DNA from 3 places in the Mesorhizobium sp. ISC15 genome. Region 2 is predicted to be linked to each of the others. Evidence: riboswitches for the same ligand, from Rfam matches in the RefSeq annotation. Region 2 holds a riboswitch; each other region holds the start of a gene.

Region 1 (5,402 bases), on a different contig from region 2:
CCGAACTTGCCGAGCGCATGCAGCAGTCCGGCGGTCGCCGCCAGCACCGGCTGGCCGAACAGGAACAGTGCTGCGCCAAGCCCGATCGCGCCGATCCCCGACAGGAGATCGGCGAGGCGGTTAAGCGCTGGATCGGGGACATCCCGCCCGGCCCAGGCGCGGTGATAGACCTCGCCGCTGCAGAAGAAGACCAGCGTTGCCAAGGTCAGCGCCACCGCACTGCTGCTGCCAGCGAAAGAGTCGAACAGCGCGGCGCCGCCGCGCATGCCGGATCCCTGAGGGGCGGCGAGCTGGATCGTGACGCCCATCACCAGCCCGAGCGCGTTGCCAAGATTGTAGTAGCCGCCAGGACCGGCCATACGCGCCCGGATCGCCGCCGCAAATCGTGAAAGCGCCTCCGCGGTCCGGCCAGGACCCGCAGCCTTCGGTTTCGCGTCGAGACTCGACGGCTCGAAGGACAAGAGCTCGGCCAGCGCCGAGGCAGTATGCCATTCGGATAGCGCGTCGTCCCGGCGGAGCGGCGCGTGATCGTTGTCGAATCGCATCGAACCCTCCTCGTCATGGAGCCGACGGTTCCGGAGAGCTCGAGGCTTCCGGTGATCGGCTGTGATCGACGGACCGAGGTTCTGCGACCCCGGCTTACGGATGGCTTACGGGCGTTTGGATTATGCCTTTGGCAGCGGCACGCCCGCGCGGTGTCGGCTCGGGTATGGGATAGACCAGCCGCGAGAACGGCGCCCGGCCGGCGACCGAAAAATAATTGCCCTTGGCATAGCGAAGTTCCGGCACGAATTGCGGGTCGAGCCCGTCAAGTGAGCGGGCAAGCGTCGTGGCGCCAAGCCCGGCGGCGTTGATGAAGCGCGCGGTGACGATCTCAAAGCGCTCGCCGCTGGTGCTGTCGACCGTGTCGAGAACGATGCGCCCACCCTCGATGCGGCCGCAGACGATGCGGGTGTTGAGGCTGAGTGCCCCCGTGCTCCTCTACGTCGCCCCGCAAAGCAAGCATCAGGGCGTGGCTGTCGATGATGCCGGTGGCGGGCGACAGCAGGGCGGCGGCCGTGCACCGCAGCTTGGGCTCTAGCGCGCGTGCCTCTGCTGCGGTCAAGGGTGTCAGGTCGCCCGCGCCGCAAGCAGAGGCGTTGGCCAGGATGGAAGCAAGCGCCGGCTCCTGTTCGGCATCTGTGGCGACGATGAGCTTGCCGCAGCGCGCATGCGGAACCGCCCGCTCCTCGCAATAACGGTAAAGCTGTTCCCGGCCTGCCACGCAGAGCCGGGCCTTCTGCGATCCGGCCGGATAGTAGATGCCCGCATGGATGACCTCGGAATTGCGCGAGCTGGTCCCGGTGCCGATGGCGTTCTCGGCTTCGAGGATCAGGTTGTCCAGGGCCGCGTTGCGCCATCTCTCGCGCAATCGCGAGGCCAATGACGCCGGCGCCGGCCACGATGCAGTCGACATGGTCCATGATCGGGCCACCTCAGCCTTGTTGTTGTGCTGCCGGTGAGCCGTTCGACGATCACGATCCGGCGATGCGCATAGGCGGCTCCGCGCAGGTTCTCGCGTTCTGCGACCTCGAAGCTGAAATTCAGCATGTCTGCGTCCACCCGCCAGCCCTTCGGAAAGGGCTTGACACCCTTACGAGAAACAGATGCATCCAACAGCATAATGCAAGAGGCGATACGCGCCGAAACGGCGGCAGGGCCTAGTCCCGGCATGCAGGACAGGAACCATCATGGACGCACGACCGAATTCTCCCGAAGCCCGCGACATCAGCTACCACATGCACGCCTACACCAATGCCCGCAAGCATGAGGAGGCAGGGCCGCTCGTGATCGAGAAGGGCGACGGCATCTATGTCGAGGATCTGGCCGGCAACCGCTACATCGAGGCGATGGCCGGGCTTTGGAGCGTCGCGGTCGGCTTCTCGGAGAAGCGGCTGGTCGATGCGGCGGTGCGCCAGATGTCCAAGCTGCCTTATTATCACGACTTCGGCTCCAAATCGCATTCGCCGCTGATCGATCTCGCCGAGAAGCTGGTGCAGATGGCGCCGGTGCCGATGAGCAAGGCGTATTTCACCAATTCCGGCTCCGAGGCCAACGACACGGCCATGAAGATGATCTGGTACCGGTCGAATGCGCTCGGCCAGCCGGCACGCAAGAAGATCATCAGCCGCATTCGCGGCTATCACGGCGTCACCATCGCCTCGGCAAGCCTGACCGGCCTGCCCAACAATCACATTTCCTTCGACCTGCCGATCGCCAATGTGCTGCACACGTCGACACCGCACCATTGGCGCGAGGCGCTGCCAGGCGAGAGCGAAGAGCAGTTTTCGAGCCGGCTTGCCGACGACTTGGAAAAGCTGATCCTGGCCGAGGGCCCGGAAACCATCGCCGCCTTCTTCGGCGAGCCGATCATGGGCGCCGGCGGCGTCATCGTTCCCCCGGCCGGCTACTGGGAGAAGATACAGGCGGTCCTGTCGAAGTACGACATCCTGATCGTCGCCGACGAGGTCATCTGCGGTTTTGGCCGAACCGGCGAGATGTTCGGTTCGCAGACCTTCGGCATCAGGCCTGACATCATGGTGCTGTCGAAGCAGATCTCTTCCTCCTACCTGCCGATCTCGGCCCTGCTGATCAACGAGAAAATGTTCGAGCCGATTGCCGACGAAAGCAATCGGATCGGCACCTTCGGTCATGGCTTCACCGGCGGCGGCCATCCCGTCGCGGCGGCGGTCGCGCTCGAGAACCTGAAGCTGATCGAGGAGCGCGACCTTGTCGGCAATGCGCGCACGGTCGGCGCGCATATGCAGAAACGGCTGCGCAACCTCGCTTCGCACCCGCTTGTCGGCGAGGTGCGTGGCGTCGGCCTGATCGCGGCGGTCGAACTGGTCGGCGATAAGGTGACCAAGACGCCGTGGGAGACGGCCGGCGCGCTGGGCGGGCTTGTCAACGGCTTCATGCAGCAGAACGGCGTCATCTCGCGCAACATGGGCGACGCGCTGGCCTTCTGCCCGCCGCTGATCATCGCAGAGCCCCAGGTCGATCAGATGATCGACGCGTTTGAAAGATCGCTCGAAGCCGCGGTCAAGCAGGTCGGATCACAGAGCTGATCAGGTCGTCCAAAGCCAGAGCTGAATGGGCCTTGGTGATTGGCGAAGCCGAAGCGGTATCCAATCTCCCCCCTTGCGGGGGAGATGTCCGGTAGGACAGAGGGGGTGTGAAGGATCGCCAACTTTCGACTTCAGCCTTGCCAACCCGAATCAGCTTGAGGGCGCGGCTGCGATCGATTGACAGGTCGGAGGGAAGCACCCCCTCTGCCTGCCGGCATCTCCCCCGCAAGGGGGGAGATCGGCAGCTTCGGCGGCGCCGCCAAGCTCGGTAATTGGTCTGAAGCGATTGCTGGGAACGATTGCCCTGGGCCACACTTGAACATCCGTTGCGCGGGTGCTACGTCGCCCATATCGACAGGGGCGCTCCGTATTGCCGGGGCTGAGATGGTGGGTGCAAGCCTTCGGTCCCTCAAGCTGATCTGGGTAATGCCAGCGGAGCGAGGCGACCATGTTTTCAGGTGCACAGATTTCCCTGTATCCGATGTGCGACGATTTCGTCGGCGTCATCCTTGGGGCGCTTTCGGCGCTCGATCCGTATCGACCGAATTTCCGCATCGAGACCGACGACATCTCGACGCTGATCGTCGGCCCGCCGGAACAGCTTTTCCCGGCCATGCGCGACCTCTTCGCATCGGCGGCGGCGAGTGGCTTGCATTGCGTGTTGTCGGCGACGGTGTCGCGCGGCTGTCCGGGCGAGCCTGACGATCCGATCTGCACACCGATTTCCGGCAGCAGCCACGAGCTGTCCCTGGCCGAGCGCATCGGCGCGGCGCGGGCGCATGTCGATGGTGCGAAAAAACTCGGACAAGAGGTCGCCGCGCAGTTCTCGCTCTATCCGCTCGGCGAGGGCCATCACATGGATGAGATCTACGGCTGCATCGACTTCCTCAAGATTTCGGGCGTCTTCGACAGGTCGAAGAATTTCTGCACGAAGCTGAGAGGCGATGCCGGACCGGTGTTCGCGACGCTGTCGGAAGCCTTCCTTCGTTTCGGCGCGCCGCAAGGCCATGTCGCGCTCGATCTCACCGTGTCGGCGAACAGCCCGAGTCCTTGTTAGTGTTGGCTATCAACGGGTCGCTGCGAGATCCGAAATGGCGTCTGGAACGACCACCAGCTTGCCGACGAAATCCTTGGCGATGAAATCCGCTTGGGCGCGGTGGAAATCGGAGAGCCTGTAGACGCCGCCGACCAGCGGCCGGATCTTCTTGTCTTCGATGTAGCGAACAATACGGCGGAAGTCGTGCCGCGTGCCCTGGCTCGAGCCGTGCAACTGCAACTGCTTGAGATACATGGTGCGCAGATCGAGCTGCACGACCGGGCCGGCAATTGCGCCGGCTGTGGTGTAGCGGCCTTCGGGCCTGAGGATGCGCAGCAGATCGTTGAAGATCGCGCCGCCGACCAGATCGGCAACCACGTCGATCGGCTGGCCGCCGGTTGCCTCATTTACCGCAGCCGGCAGGTCGGCCACACCCCGGGTGATCACCGCCTCGGCGCCGATGTCGAGCACGGCCTGTTCCTTGCCCTTGCCGACGACTGCATAGGGGACGGCGCCGCGCGCCCGCGCCAGCTGCACGATGCCGGAGCCGACGCCGCCCGACGCGCCGGTGACCAGCACGCGCTCGCCGGCCTTCAATGCGGCACGTTCCAGCATCTGCTCGCCGGTGAGATAGGCGCAACAGAAGGTGGCGAGTTCGACATCGGTCAACTCGGTGTCGACGACATGGGCGTTCTCGGCCGGCACGGTCTGATACTCGGCATAGCCGCCGTCGCGGCCGTGGCCCATATAGTCGATGTCGGCGAGTGAATCGTCGTCGCGGTTGTAGATGGAGAAGTCGACCATCACCCGCTCGCCGATACGGTTCGGCGAGACACCATCGCCGACTGAGACGATGTGGCCGACCGTGTCGGTGCCCTGGATGCGCGGGAAGGTCAGCGTGTTGCCCTGACGCCGCCAGGTCGATACGGCGGCAGCATCTTCCTCCGTGCCATAGGCGCCCTGTCGCACCCAGACATCGGTGTTGTTCATGCCGCAAGCGGTGACCTTGATCAGCACTTCGTCAGGGGCGGGCGACGGCACTTTCACGTCGGTGCGGTAGACGAGCTTTTCCGGTCCGCCGTGACCAGTCAGCTGCACGGCGGCCATGGTGGCGGGGAGGGTTTTGGTCATGGCGTTCATGTCAGTTTTCAGATGTTGGCAAACACGCTCTTCACCGCATCCGCCGTCTTCGACACGACGATGTCGGCCTCTTCGCGCGTCAGGCAGAGCGGCGGCGCGAAGCCGAGAATGTCGCCTTG
Region 2 (5,402 bases):
GGCCTTCCTGATCCGGCGCTGGATCTTGCACCATCAAACCCCCATCTAGCGCCGTTTCCTTGCCCAGAGAGAACTCAACACCGAGACCGGAGCAACGGAGACGGCTCTTTCGTCGAGCCAGTTTAATTTGGAACATTATTTCTATGTTTAAGTCGATTATCTTGTTCAATAGCTCTGTTGACTCGCGATGAGACTTTCAACGCCGCGCGACATCCGCTGGCCGGATGTGACTTGCTGTCCCCTTCCAAGATCAATCAGGAGATCCCCATGAGCAATCCAGTCCTTGTCAACCAGACCATTCCTGACTCCGACGTTGTACAGCTGATCAGCCGTGTTGGAGCTGAAATCAGAGGCGTCCGCCTTGGCGGAGACCTTTCGGACGCAGCGATAGCAGCCATCAACCAGCTTCTTCTAAAACACAAGGTGATCTTCTTCCGCGGCCAGGAGCATCTCGACGATGCGGAGCAGGAATTGTTCGCGCGGCGTCTGGGTGACCTTGTACCTCATCCCACGCAGGGGCCGGCAGCCGGCACGGCCTCAATTCTCAATCTCGATTCCGGCCGTGGCGGTGGCAGGGCAGACCAGTGGCATACCGACGTGACTTTCGTCGATGCCTATCCGAAATTCTCGGTCCTACGTGGCGTCGTCATTCCGGCGACGGGGGGCGACACGATCTGGTCCAACACGCACGCCGCGTACGAGAATCTGCCGGCGCCGCTCAAAATATTGGCGGACAATCTGTGGGCTATTCATAGCAATGCCTACGACTACACAGCCGTGCGCCCGCGCGCCACAGCCGAAGAGAAGAAGCACTTCGAGGAAATCTTCACATCGACGATCTACGAGACCGAGCATCCGGTCGTGCGCGTCCATCCGGAAACCGGGGAGAAGTCGCTGCTGCTCGGCAATTTCGTGCAGCGCCTCGTCGGCCTTTCCAAGAGCGATTCCGCCAAGCTCCATGAGGTGTTCCAGTCCTACGTCACTGCCCCGGAAAATACCGTGCGGTGGCGCTGGCAAGTAGGCGACGTCGCTATCTGGGACAACCGTGCTACCCAGCATTATGCGGTCAACGACTATGGCGACCAGCACCGGGTTGTGCGTCGCGCTACGGTTGACGGTGACGTTCCGGTCGGCGTCGACGGTCGCCGCAGTATAACCCATGTCAAGGCAGCTAAGCCGGCGGCGAAGGCAGCCTGACCGTCTGAACAGGGTAAACTTCGTATCGCCGCGGCCATATCGCGCGGCTTAACCGCCCCACAAAGCCTTATGATTTCCGAGAAGCAAGGCGAGTTGCTGGCTCGAGGCTTGGCCCGAAATCGAGGTCCTGCAGCGTGGCGCATGGCTCGGGTCGCTGCTGCGGTACAGGTCCCTCACCGCCCCACCATCTCGCCCGCCTGCACCTCCGGATAGCGATCATTCACCGGTTTGTTCATTTATAATAGCGCACGATCATAACTGGACATTGTGGTAGCTCGTACATGCCTGAAGGCCCCGGCGCGCCGACCCAGCGCCGGGGCCTTTTTACTTCCGCAAATTCCATTCCAGCAACGCGGGCACTTCGCAGGATGTCGCAATCCCGCGCTTGCGATGATACGCCGGACAGCGAATTGCGCGAGTCAAACGAATTTGGGTTCCTCAAATATAGAATCGTCGACACCGATCCTGATGGATCCAGCCTCGACGACGAAAACAACCATCTACAAACGGAATATTCAACGTTGCCGAGAGCTCCCGGTGTGCCGTCGAACCCGACATTCGCGAGGTCAGCGGTCACCAACGATCATGGTGATCGCCAGCATCTTTCGTATTCACATGGCCGTCGGCCGGGTACTTTCCCGAGGCCATGACGTGAGTCTGGTGGGTCTTCCAAGCGCCGATTTGGCCGGGTAGGGTTTGCAAGGGGGGCGAACAACCGGATGAACGAACGGAATGATACTGGAAAAACTGCGCGCCTGTTGGGCGTTTAGCCCGACCGTCCATAGGAATGTCGCCCTGGTCGAAGGCTTTCTGAAGGGCAAGAGTTTCGCCGACCTGGCGCAGGAACATGGCCTGTCGAAATCGAGGGTGCGCCAAATCATCGACAAGGCTGATCGGCTTGTGGGCGGCGGCATCCTGACCAAGGCTGAATCGTCCAAGGCCTCGCCTCGATCCGATTTCATGGTCGACTATCCGTATGTGTGGAACCTGGCCGAGATGCACCGGCTCGGTAGCGTCACGCCGCACCATTTCTTTGCGGAGCTGGAGCGCGCCGGATCGCTGGAGCGGCTGGTTGACAAGATGAAGCGGTTGCCGTGGCGCGCACCAACGACACGTGAGCTGGCGCGCCTCGTGTGGCAAAAGGAGAGGGGCGAGAGCCCATGGCCTGCAATGAAGCGATCACGCGTTGCGATCGTGGAACCAAGCTGCCCGGTCGACCATCCAGATCGCGGTCTTCAATGCCAGCTCGCCTTGGAACCGGCCTTTCAGCAATTGGCTGAGCGGGCAGCGGAATCCGGCTGGACCGAGGACGAGATAGCCTACGCGCTCCTCGAGCTCGCCGGCTCGCGCCTCAAGAGCAACTCCGCCAATCGCGAGACTGAGAGGGCGATCGACCGGGCCAGGGCAACGAGATGAGCGGCACCTTCGAGAAGCTTCGCCTGACCCGATAGGAACGTCGCCGCGCCAATCAGTTTGGCGGTGAAGGCTGACCCCGGCCGAGTCGGGCAGGCGAGCGGCAGTGCTGAAATAAGGGCGTGAGAATCCATGGCGATCTTGCGCATGGCGAACTCCTTCAAGTGACTTGTTTTCATCAGCCTGCCAGAGGTGCCACCCGGCCTGGGTTCTTGATACGGCGGCTGTGTCAAGACGCCAGGCGCCACCTCGCGGCTAAGCCCGCAAAGCGGACCTTTTGTCGCAGTCGCAAAACCGTGTCGAAGGTTTCGGGATATTTGCGACGAAAAAGCGGTCGTTGGCCATCAGCGCCCCGGCCAAATAAGGCGTGCTTGTTATTCAAGGTTGAGATAACTTCGCAGATACCGAGGGGTGCCCCGTCAAGGGGCTGAGATACTGTTGGCCGAAGGCAGCACAGTGACCCTTTGAACCTGATCCGGATCATGCCGGCGAAGGGACGGGTCTGACGCCTCTCTCCTTTGCCGGCCTCAAACAAGTGGCCGCAATGACACCCGAAAAATCAACGACCACGGCCCGGCATTCAGCGCTCACGCCTAAACTTTCGACGTTGACCCACCTATGCGCCCTTTCGGTGCTGCCGTTGAACGTCTTTCTGCCATCACTGGCGAATATCGCGCAGGATTTCCGCGCCGATTATGCTCTCGTGAGCCTGTCGTTAGCCGGTTACGCGATAGTGGCCGTCGCATTGGAACTGATCATGGGTCCGCTATCCGATCGGTTCGGGCGTCGGCCGATCGTCATGGTCAGTCTTGCCACGTTCACGATCGGGTCGATCGGCTGCGCCTTTGCATCCGATATTTGGACCTTTCTTGCGTTCCGTTTGCTCCAGGCGGCAATCACGTCCTGCCATCCAATTTCGATGGCGATTATCAGGGATACGGCCGGCAAAGAGCAGACGGCGAGCCGGATCAGTTATGCGGCGATGATCTGGGCGCTGGCCCCGATGATCGGCCCGGCGCTTGGCGGTGTGGTGGATGAAACCTTGGGCTGGCGGGCGATTTTCTGGGGTCTTGCCCTAGCCGGCATCGTGATGTTTGCCTCGTCCAGCAATTCCACGCCTATCCGGCGCTGTTCCGCGCACCCGGTTTTTGGGCCTACGCGCTGTGCATGGGGTTCTTGGTCGGTGCGGGCTACGCGTTTCTCGCTGGCGCCCCACTTGTTGCTGCAATATTCGACGTGTCATCGGCCTCGCTTGGCTTTTACATCGGCAGCATAACAGCGGGCTTCGTGTTGGGTAGCTCCTGTCCGGACGTTACGCCGGCCGTTTCCCTCTGACCACCATGATGATAGTGGGGCGCATCGTCGCTGTGCCGGCCCTGCGATTTGTCTGGTCCTGTTTTTCGCAGATGACAGGCATGTGATTGCGCTATTCGGCCCTTGCATTCTGGTCGGCATCGGCAATGGCTTGACCATGCCGAACGCCGATGCCGGCGCGCTTTCGGTGCGGCCGAACCTGGCTGGAAGCGCGGCCGGCTTGGCAGGCGCTATGACCCTTGCGGGTGGCGCAGCCCTTTCCTCGATCACAGGGGCCGTCCTGACGGAGAGCAACGCAACCTATGCGCTGTTCTCCATCATGCTTTTTTTCGCCGGGTGCGGGCTGTTGGCGGCTGTGCTCGCGGCGCTCGTCCCAGGCGATTCTCAGTCCTATCGGACGTGATGCCGTCCTGATAAACGCGCGCTGTTTGCGCTTGAAAAAAGCAGTGCGGTGAGGAGCCCCCGTGGCGCTCGATAACGACCTTCCAGCAGCAGCAACTAAGGCAGCACAGGGTCGCGAGCGGCCACCGAAAGCTCCCATGCTAAACGACTAATTTGCAGACAGACCAGAGTTGGCTGGGGTTCTTTCAGCGAGTCCCTTTCAATTCTTCGCTGCCTTCCTCAACCAGTCGCGCATTTGTCGCGCGGGCCGTGACAGGTGCGCCGTGTCAGGGGTCAGCAGATGATACTGTTCCCGTCCTGGCAGCACCGGGCCGGGAAGCTGAACAAGACGCCCCGAGCGCAGATGCTGGCCGCAGGAGAGATGGTCGCCGATGGCAATGCCAAGGCCGCGCAGCGCCGCGTCGATGCACAGATGGGTGCGGTTGAAGAACAGGTGGTTGTCGACATCGTCCAGCATGACGCCTGCCGCTTCGCAATAGCGCCGCCACCAGTAGAGCCCGCGCTCGTGGATCAGCCTGTGCGCAGCGTAGAAGCCTGGTGAGACCGGATCTGGGCCCTTGGCGATCAATGCGGGCGAGGCGACCGGGAACGCGTTGAGATCAAGGAAGGGCTCGGAGCGAAAGCCGATCAGCGCCGCCGGTCCCCAGGTCAGCACCAGATCGACATCGCCTGGCAGGCTGCGCGGCGGGTCCGGGCGGCAGCGGAGATCAACGTTGAGCCGCAGCGCGTCCAGCGCCTGCGCCGTCAGGCGCGGCATGAGCCACACGACCGCCAGATCGGTTTCCACATCCAGAACCACTGTTCCCTTGGCGGTGCCGCGTTTCAGACGCCCGACGCCGAGCGCCAGATCGGCGAAGGACCGGGCGACGGTGCGGGCGAAGAGGCTGCCTTCGCCGGTCAGCACGACATGGCGGGCATGACGCTCGAAAAGTTCCACGCCCAGTTCCATCTCCAGATTGCGCACGTGGCGGCTGACGGCGGCATGGCTGACGCCCAGTTCGTCCGCCGCCGCAGCGAAGCTGCCATGCCGGGCAGCGGCCTCGAAGGCGCGGGTGGCGTTGAGGTTCGGCAGTTTG
Region 3 (5,402 bases), on a different contig from region 2:
GCGGTTTGGCGCCGACATCGGCGCCGCTGATCAGCACGCGGCCCGATCGTGGCGTCTCAAAGCCGGCCACCAGATTGAGCAGCGTCGATTTTCCCGAGCCGCTCGGCCCCATGATCGCAGTGATCTTCGAGGCGGCGAACGCGACATCGAATAAAAACGGCGCTTCGCCATAGCTGAACGAGACCTTTTCCAGCCGCACAGCCGTGCCGTTTTCAGCGCTGCTGAGCGTCATGTCTTTTCTCCCCGCCCCAGCCGATCCGCGGCCAGCACAAGCGCGAGACAGACCAGGCCGAGCAGCAGCGCTAGGCCGGCGGCATCCATCGTGCGGTAGCTGCCCATGCGCGCCAGCAAGAGATAGGGCAGTGTCTGCAGGGAGTCGCTACCGAACAGGGCGATGACGCCGAGATCGCCGAGCGACAATGCCATGGCAAAGGCGAAACCCATGGCGAGCGGCCGCCGCAGCGACGGCCAGTCGATCAGCCGGAACCGGTTCCAGCCCGAAATGCCAAGCAGCAAACAGAGCCGTTCGTGGCGTTCGCTCGCCGCATCATAGCCGGGGCGAATAGCGCGGATGGCAAACGGCATCGCCATCACCGCGTTGACGGTGACGACCATGACAGGGGCGATCGCGAAGACGTCGCTGACGGTACGCAGGAGCAGAAACCAGCCGGCGCCGATGACGATGGGCGGCACGACGAGCACGAAGCCGGCGCCGGTATCGGTGGCATGCTCGAGCAGCGTCTTGGCGCCGACGCGACGCTTCAGGGCCAGTGCCCGTCGTCCCATGACGAGCGACAGCGACAGCGCCACCGAAAGCAGCGCCGCCAGCAAGGCGAGCACTGCGCTGGTCAGCGTCGCTTGCCGCACAGCGCTCTCGCCCGCCAGCCGGCCAAGATCGGCGCCAAGGCCCGACATCACCGTGGCCGCCATCGGCCCGGCGACGAACAGCAATGCCAGAACGATCAATGCTGCGTTCAGCACGGTCTCGCCGACGCTTGCCGAAAGATACCGGCGCGGTGCCACCGACAGGTTGGCATCGCCGACGGTGTTGGCGCCGAGCCGCATCAACACCAGCACCACGACGAAGGTCAGCGCGATCTGCAGCAGTGTCAGCGTCACCGCGCGGGCAGGATCGAAATCGAAACGCAGCGCCTGGTAGATAGCGACCTCCAGTGTCGTCGCGCGCGGCCCGCCGCCCAGCGTGAGCACGATGGTGAAGGATGTGATGCACAGCATAAAGACAAGCCCGGCGACGCCCGGCAGCGCCGCCCGCAGCGTCGGCCATTCGATCAGCCGGAAGGCGGGTCTGGCGCCCATGCCGAGCTGGCTCGCCAGCCGCCACTGGTCGGCCGGCACTGTCCCCAGCGCTTCAAGGAACAGCCGCGTTGCCAGCGGCAGGTTGAAGAAGACGTGGGCGACGAGGATGCCGGACAGGCCGTATATGCCCGGCCAACCCTGACCGCCAATCGCGCTGAGCAGGCCGGCGAAATAGCCGGCACGGCCATAGAGGGCCAGAATGCCGAGCGCGGCGACGATGGCCGGCAGCGCCAGCGGCACGGCGAAGAGCTGCAGGATCAGGCCGCGGCCAAAGAACCACGGATGCCGCGACAGCGCCCGCGCAACGAGCAGCGCCGGCAGGACGGACAGCAGTGTCGACAGTAGCGCTTGCCATAAGGTGAAACGGACAACGCGGAAGAGATAGGGGTCGAAGGCCGACGCGGCGCCGGACGGGTCGCGGGCGCCTTCGACGATGAGCCCGGCGAACGCTCCACCGATCAAAAGTGCTATTGCCGCAAGCGCGAGAATGCCAGCTGTGACGCGGGAATCCGATGATGGCGCGCGTTGCACGCTAGACCACCAGATTCGAGATTCTTAGCGAGGATTGCGTTCCTTCGCGCCCCCCTCTGTCCTGCCGGACATCTCCCCCACGAGGGGGGAGATTGGCAGGTTCAGCGCTCCGCTCATTCCGGCAATGTCGGAGATTGGCGAAAGCCGGCATGATGGCCGATCTCCCCCCTCGTGGGGGAGATGTCCGGCAGGACAGAGGGGGGCGCCGTAGAGTGATCATCGTCAATCAGAAGCTACTTGCTCATCACCGCCAGCCATTCGTCGACCCAGGCCTTGCGGTTGGCGGCGACCTCTTCGGGGCTGAACAGCAAGGCCTTGGTCGGCTTGACGAGCTTGTCGAAGGCTGGGTTGAGCGGCTTGTCGGTCTTGCCGGCAGGAAACATCCAGTTGGTCTCGGGAATGACGTTCTGGAATTTCGGACCGGTCATGAAGGCCAGGAACTTTTCCGCCAGCGGGTTCCTCGCACCAGTCGTGGTGATGCCGGCAACCTCGATCTGCAGGTACTCGCCCTCCTCGAAGGACGCCGCCTGATAGCGTTCGGTGTTTTCGGCGACCATGTGATAGGCCGGCGACGTGGTGTAGGACAGCACCATCGGCGCCTCGCCCTTGGTGAACAGGCCATAGGCCTCGCTCCAGCCCGGCGTCACGGTGAGCACCTTTGCCCTGAGCTTGGCCCAGGCTTCCGGCGCCTTGTCGCCATAGACCGATCTCACCCACAACAGCAGGCCGAGACCGGGCGTCGAGGTGCGCGGATCCTGGATGACGATCTTCTCATCGGCATCGCCCTCGACCAATTCCTTCAGGCTCTTCGGCGGGGTCTTCAGCTTTTCGGTGTCGTAGACGACGGCGAAATAGCCATAGTCGAACGGCACAAAAATATCGTCGCTCCAGCCGCCCGGCACCTTGACGTCCGATACCGGGCCATGCGGCGAAAACAGGCCGGTAGCCTTGGCTTCCACCGTCAGATTGGTATCGAGGCCGAGCACGATGTCGGCCTTGGTCGCGGCCCCTTCCAATCTGACGCGATTGAGCAGCGCGACGCCGTCGGCGACCGCAACGAAATCGAGAGTGCAGCCGCATTCCGCCTCGAAGGCCTTCTTGACCGCGGGGCCTGGACCCCAGTCGGCGGTGAAGCTCTCATAGGTATAGACGGTGAGTTTCTCCTGCGCGGATGCTGGCCCGGTGCCGAGAACGGACGCGGCAAGCAGCATTGCCGAAACAAGAGAGTATGAAAACGTGCGCATCGGCGCCTCCTTCGTTCACATTGAAAGGAATTGAGGCGTCGGGCTGTCCGAAACGTCTAATCCCTCCGCCGGTACAAACCGGATCAGGTTCAGCGGGTTGGCATGGTTGCCTCTCAGCTGGTCCGCGAAGATCACGTCCAGCACCCCGTTAGAGCGTTTCGACACATAGGCCCGGCCGAAGTGCTGCGCAAGCTGAAGTTTGCAGGGCATCTGGAGCGCGGCCTTCCGTTTCGCAAGCAGGGCTGGTAAGGGCCACGCATATGAGCAAATTCACCATCCTGCTTGGCGGCGATCTTATCCGCACGCCGCTGCTCGACCGCCAGGTCGAAGGCTCCCGTGTCATCGCCGCCGACGCTGGCATCGGCCATGCCCGGACGCTGGAGCTGACGCCGGAACTCTGGGTCGGCGACTTCGATTCGGTGCCGGCGGACTTGCCGGACGATCTGGCCGCCGTGCCCCGCCAGGTGTTTCCGGCAGAAAAGGACAAGACCGACGGCGAGCTGGCTATCGCCGCTGCGCTCGAACGCGGCGCGACCGGGCTCGTGCTCGCCGGCGCGTTCGGCGGCAAGCGCACCGACCACGCCTTCCTGCACCTCGCGCTCAGCATCCGGCTGGCCGAGGCAGGCATAGAGGTGCTTTTGACCAGCGGCGCCCAGGAAGGCATCCCCTTGCTTCCCGGAAAGACCGGCTTCGACTACGCCGACAGCACGCTGTTTTCGATCCTCGGCTTCTCCGACCTTTCCGGCTTGACCGTTACCGGCGCCAAATGGCCGCTGAACCACGTCGAGGTCGCGTTCGGCTCATCGCTGACCATTTCCAACGAGGTCAAGGGCCGGCTCGAAATCGCGCTGGGCAGCGGCCGCGCGCTGTTGCTCGCCCATCCTTTTCCCCTACCTGAAAGCTGACATGGCGCCGCCACTTCTCAATCTCGACGGGATAAAGCTGACTTTTGGTGGCACGCCGCTGCTCGACGGGGCGGAACTGACAGCGTCGGCGGGCGACAAGATCGCTTTGGTCGGCCGCAACGGCTCGGGCAAGTCGACGTTGCTCAAGATCGCTGCGGGATTGATCGAGCCGCAGGACGGCGAGATGTTCCGCCAGCCTTCGGCGACAGTGCGCTACCTGCCGCAAATGCCAGACATGGATGGTTTCGCCAGCGTCCGCGCCTATGTCGAGGCGGGGCTTGGACCCGCCGATGACCCCTACCGCGCCACCTATCTGATGGAGCATCTCGGCCTGTCCGGCGAGGAACGACCGAACGACCTGTCCGGCGGCGAGGCGCGGCGCGCTGCCCTTGCCCGCGTCATGGCGCCGGAGCCCGACATTCTCCTCCTCGATGAGCCGACCAACCATCTCGACCTGTCGGTCATCGAGTGGCTGGAGGAGGAGCTTGCCCGCACCTCTTCGGCGCTGATTGTCATCTCGCACGACCGCCGCTTCCTCGAGCGCGTGTCACGCGCCACCGTCTGGCTCGACCGCGGCCAGACCCGCCGTCTCGACAAGGGTTTTGGCCATTTCGAGGAATGGCGCGACACGGTGCTGGAAGAAGAAGAGCGCGAGCAGCACAAGCTCGGCCGCCAGATCGTGCGCGAGGAGCACTGGCTGCGTTATGGCGTGACGGCGCGACGCAAGCGCAACATGCGCCGGCTCGGCGAGTTGCAGACCATGCGCCAGCGCTTTCGTGGCCATCGCGGCGCCGAGGGCGCGGCGACCATGGTGGCCAGCGACGCCGCCGAATCCGGCAAGCTGGTGATCGAGGCCAAGAACATCGAGAAGAGCTTTGGCGACCTCACCGTGGTCAAGGGCTTCTCGACCCGTATTCAGCGCGGCGACCGCGTCGGCTTGGTCGGGCCGAACGGCGCCGGCAAGACGACGCTCTTGAAGATGCTGACCGGCGAATTGAAACCGGACTCAGGCACGGTGCGGCTCGGCACCAATCTGGAGATCGCCACACTCGACCAGAAGCGCGAGGCGGTCGATCCGCAAGAGACACTGGCGCAATACCTCACCGACGGACGCGGCGAGAACCTTGTCATCAATGGCGAGCAGCGCCACGTCGTCTCCTACATGAAGGATTTCCTGTTCAAACCGGAACAGGCGCGCACGCCGGTGCGTGAGCTTTCGGGCGGCGAGCGAGCGCGGCTGTTGCTGGCCCGCGTGCTGGCACGGCCGGCAAACCTTCTGGTGCTCGACGAGCCGACCAACGATCTCGACATGGAGACGCTGGAACTGCTGCAGGAGCTGGTCGCCGGTTTTGCCGGCACCGTCATCCTGGTCAGCCACGACCGCGATTTCCTCGACCGCACCGTG

What was found. Region 2 has a riboswitch for thiamine pyrophosphate ahead of RPG13_RS33385 (MFS transporter). Riboswitches for the same ligand answer to the same signal wherever they lie in the genome.
Region 1: linked by a shared signal. The riboswitch ahead of RPG13_RS27000 (YkoF family thiamine/hydroxymethylpyrimidine-binding protein) and the one ahead of RPG13_RS33385 (MFS transporter) in region 2 are both predicted to bind thiamine pyrophosphate.
Region 3: linked by a shared signal. The riboswitch ahead of thiB (thiamine ABC transporter substrate binding subunit) and the one ahead of RPG13_RS33385 (MFS transporter) in region 2 are both predicted to bind thiamine pyrophosphate.

Annotation. Positions count from the first base shown of each region.
Region 1 is NZ_JAVSPX010000001.1:5,592,861-5,598,262, reverse strand. Features, by position in the region: gene RPG13_RS27015 (hypothetical protein) at 1-545, opposite strand, end outside; gene RPG13_RS27010 (NAD(P)/FAD-dependent oxidoreductase) at 875-1,456, opposite strand; gene RPG13_RS27005 (aspartate aminotransferase family protein) at 1,731-3,107, shown strand; TPP riboswitch at 3,454-3,565, shown strand; gene RPG13_RS27000 (YkoF family thiamine/hydroxymethylpyrimidine-binding protein) at 3,556-4,164, shown strand; gene RPG13_RS26995 (alcohol dehydrogenase family protein) at 4,174-5,283, opposite strand; gene RPG13_RS26990 (aspartate aminotransferase family protein) at 5,292-5,402, opposite strand, start outside.
Region 2 is NZ_JAVSPX010000002.1:109,141-114,542, reverse strand. Features, by position in the region: gene RPG13_RS33395 (TauD/TfdA dioxygenase family protein) at 268-1,197, shown strand; gene RPG13_RS33390 (hypothetical protein) at 1,930-2,613, shown strand; TPP riboswitch at 3,008-3,124, shown strand; partial or broken gene RPG13_RS33385 (MFS transporter) at 3,155-4,327, shown strand; gene RPG13_RS33380 (LysR substrate-binding domain-containing protein) at 4,526-5,402, opposite strand, start outside.
Region 3 is NZ_JAVSPX010000001.1:694,489-699,890, forward strand. Features, by position in the region: gene thiQ (thiamine ABC transporter ATP-binding protein) at 1-232, opposite strand, end outside; gene thiP (thiamine/thiamine pyrophosphate ABC transporter permease) at 229-1,848, opposite strand; gene thiB (thiamine ABC transporter substrate binding subunit) at 2,082-3,092, opposite strand; TPP riboswitch at 3,136-3,250, opposite strand; gene RPG13_RS03505 (thiamine diphosphokinase) at 3,353-3,997, shown strand; gene RPG13_RS03510 (ABC-F family ATP-binding cassette domain-containing protein) at 3,999-5,402, shown strand, end outside.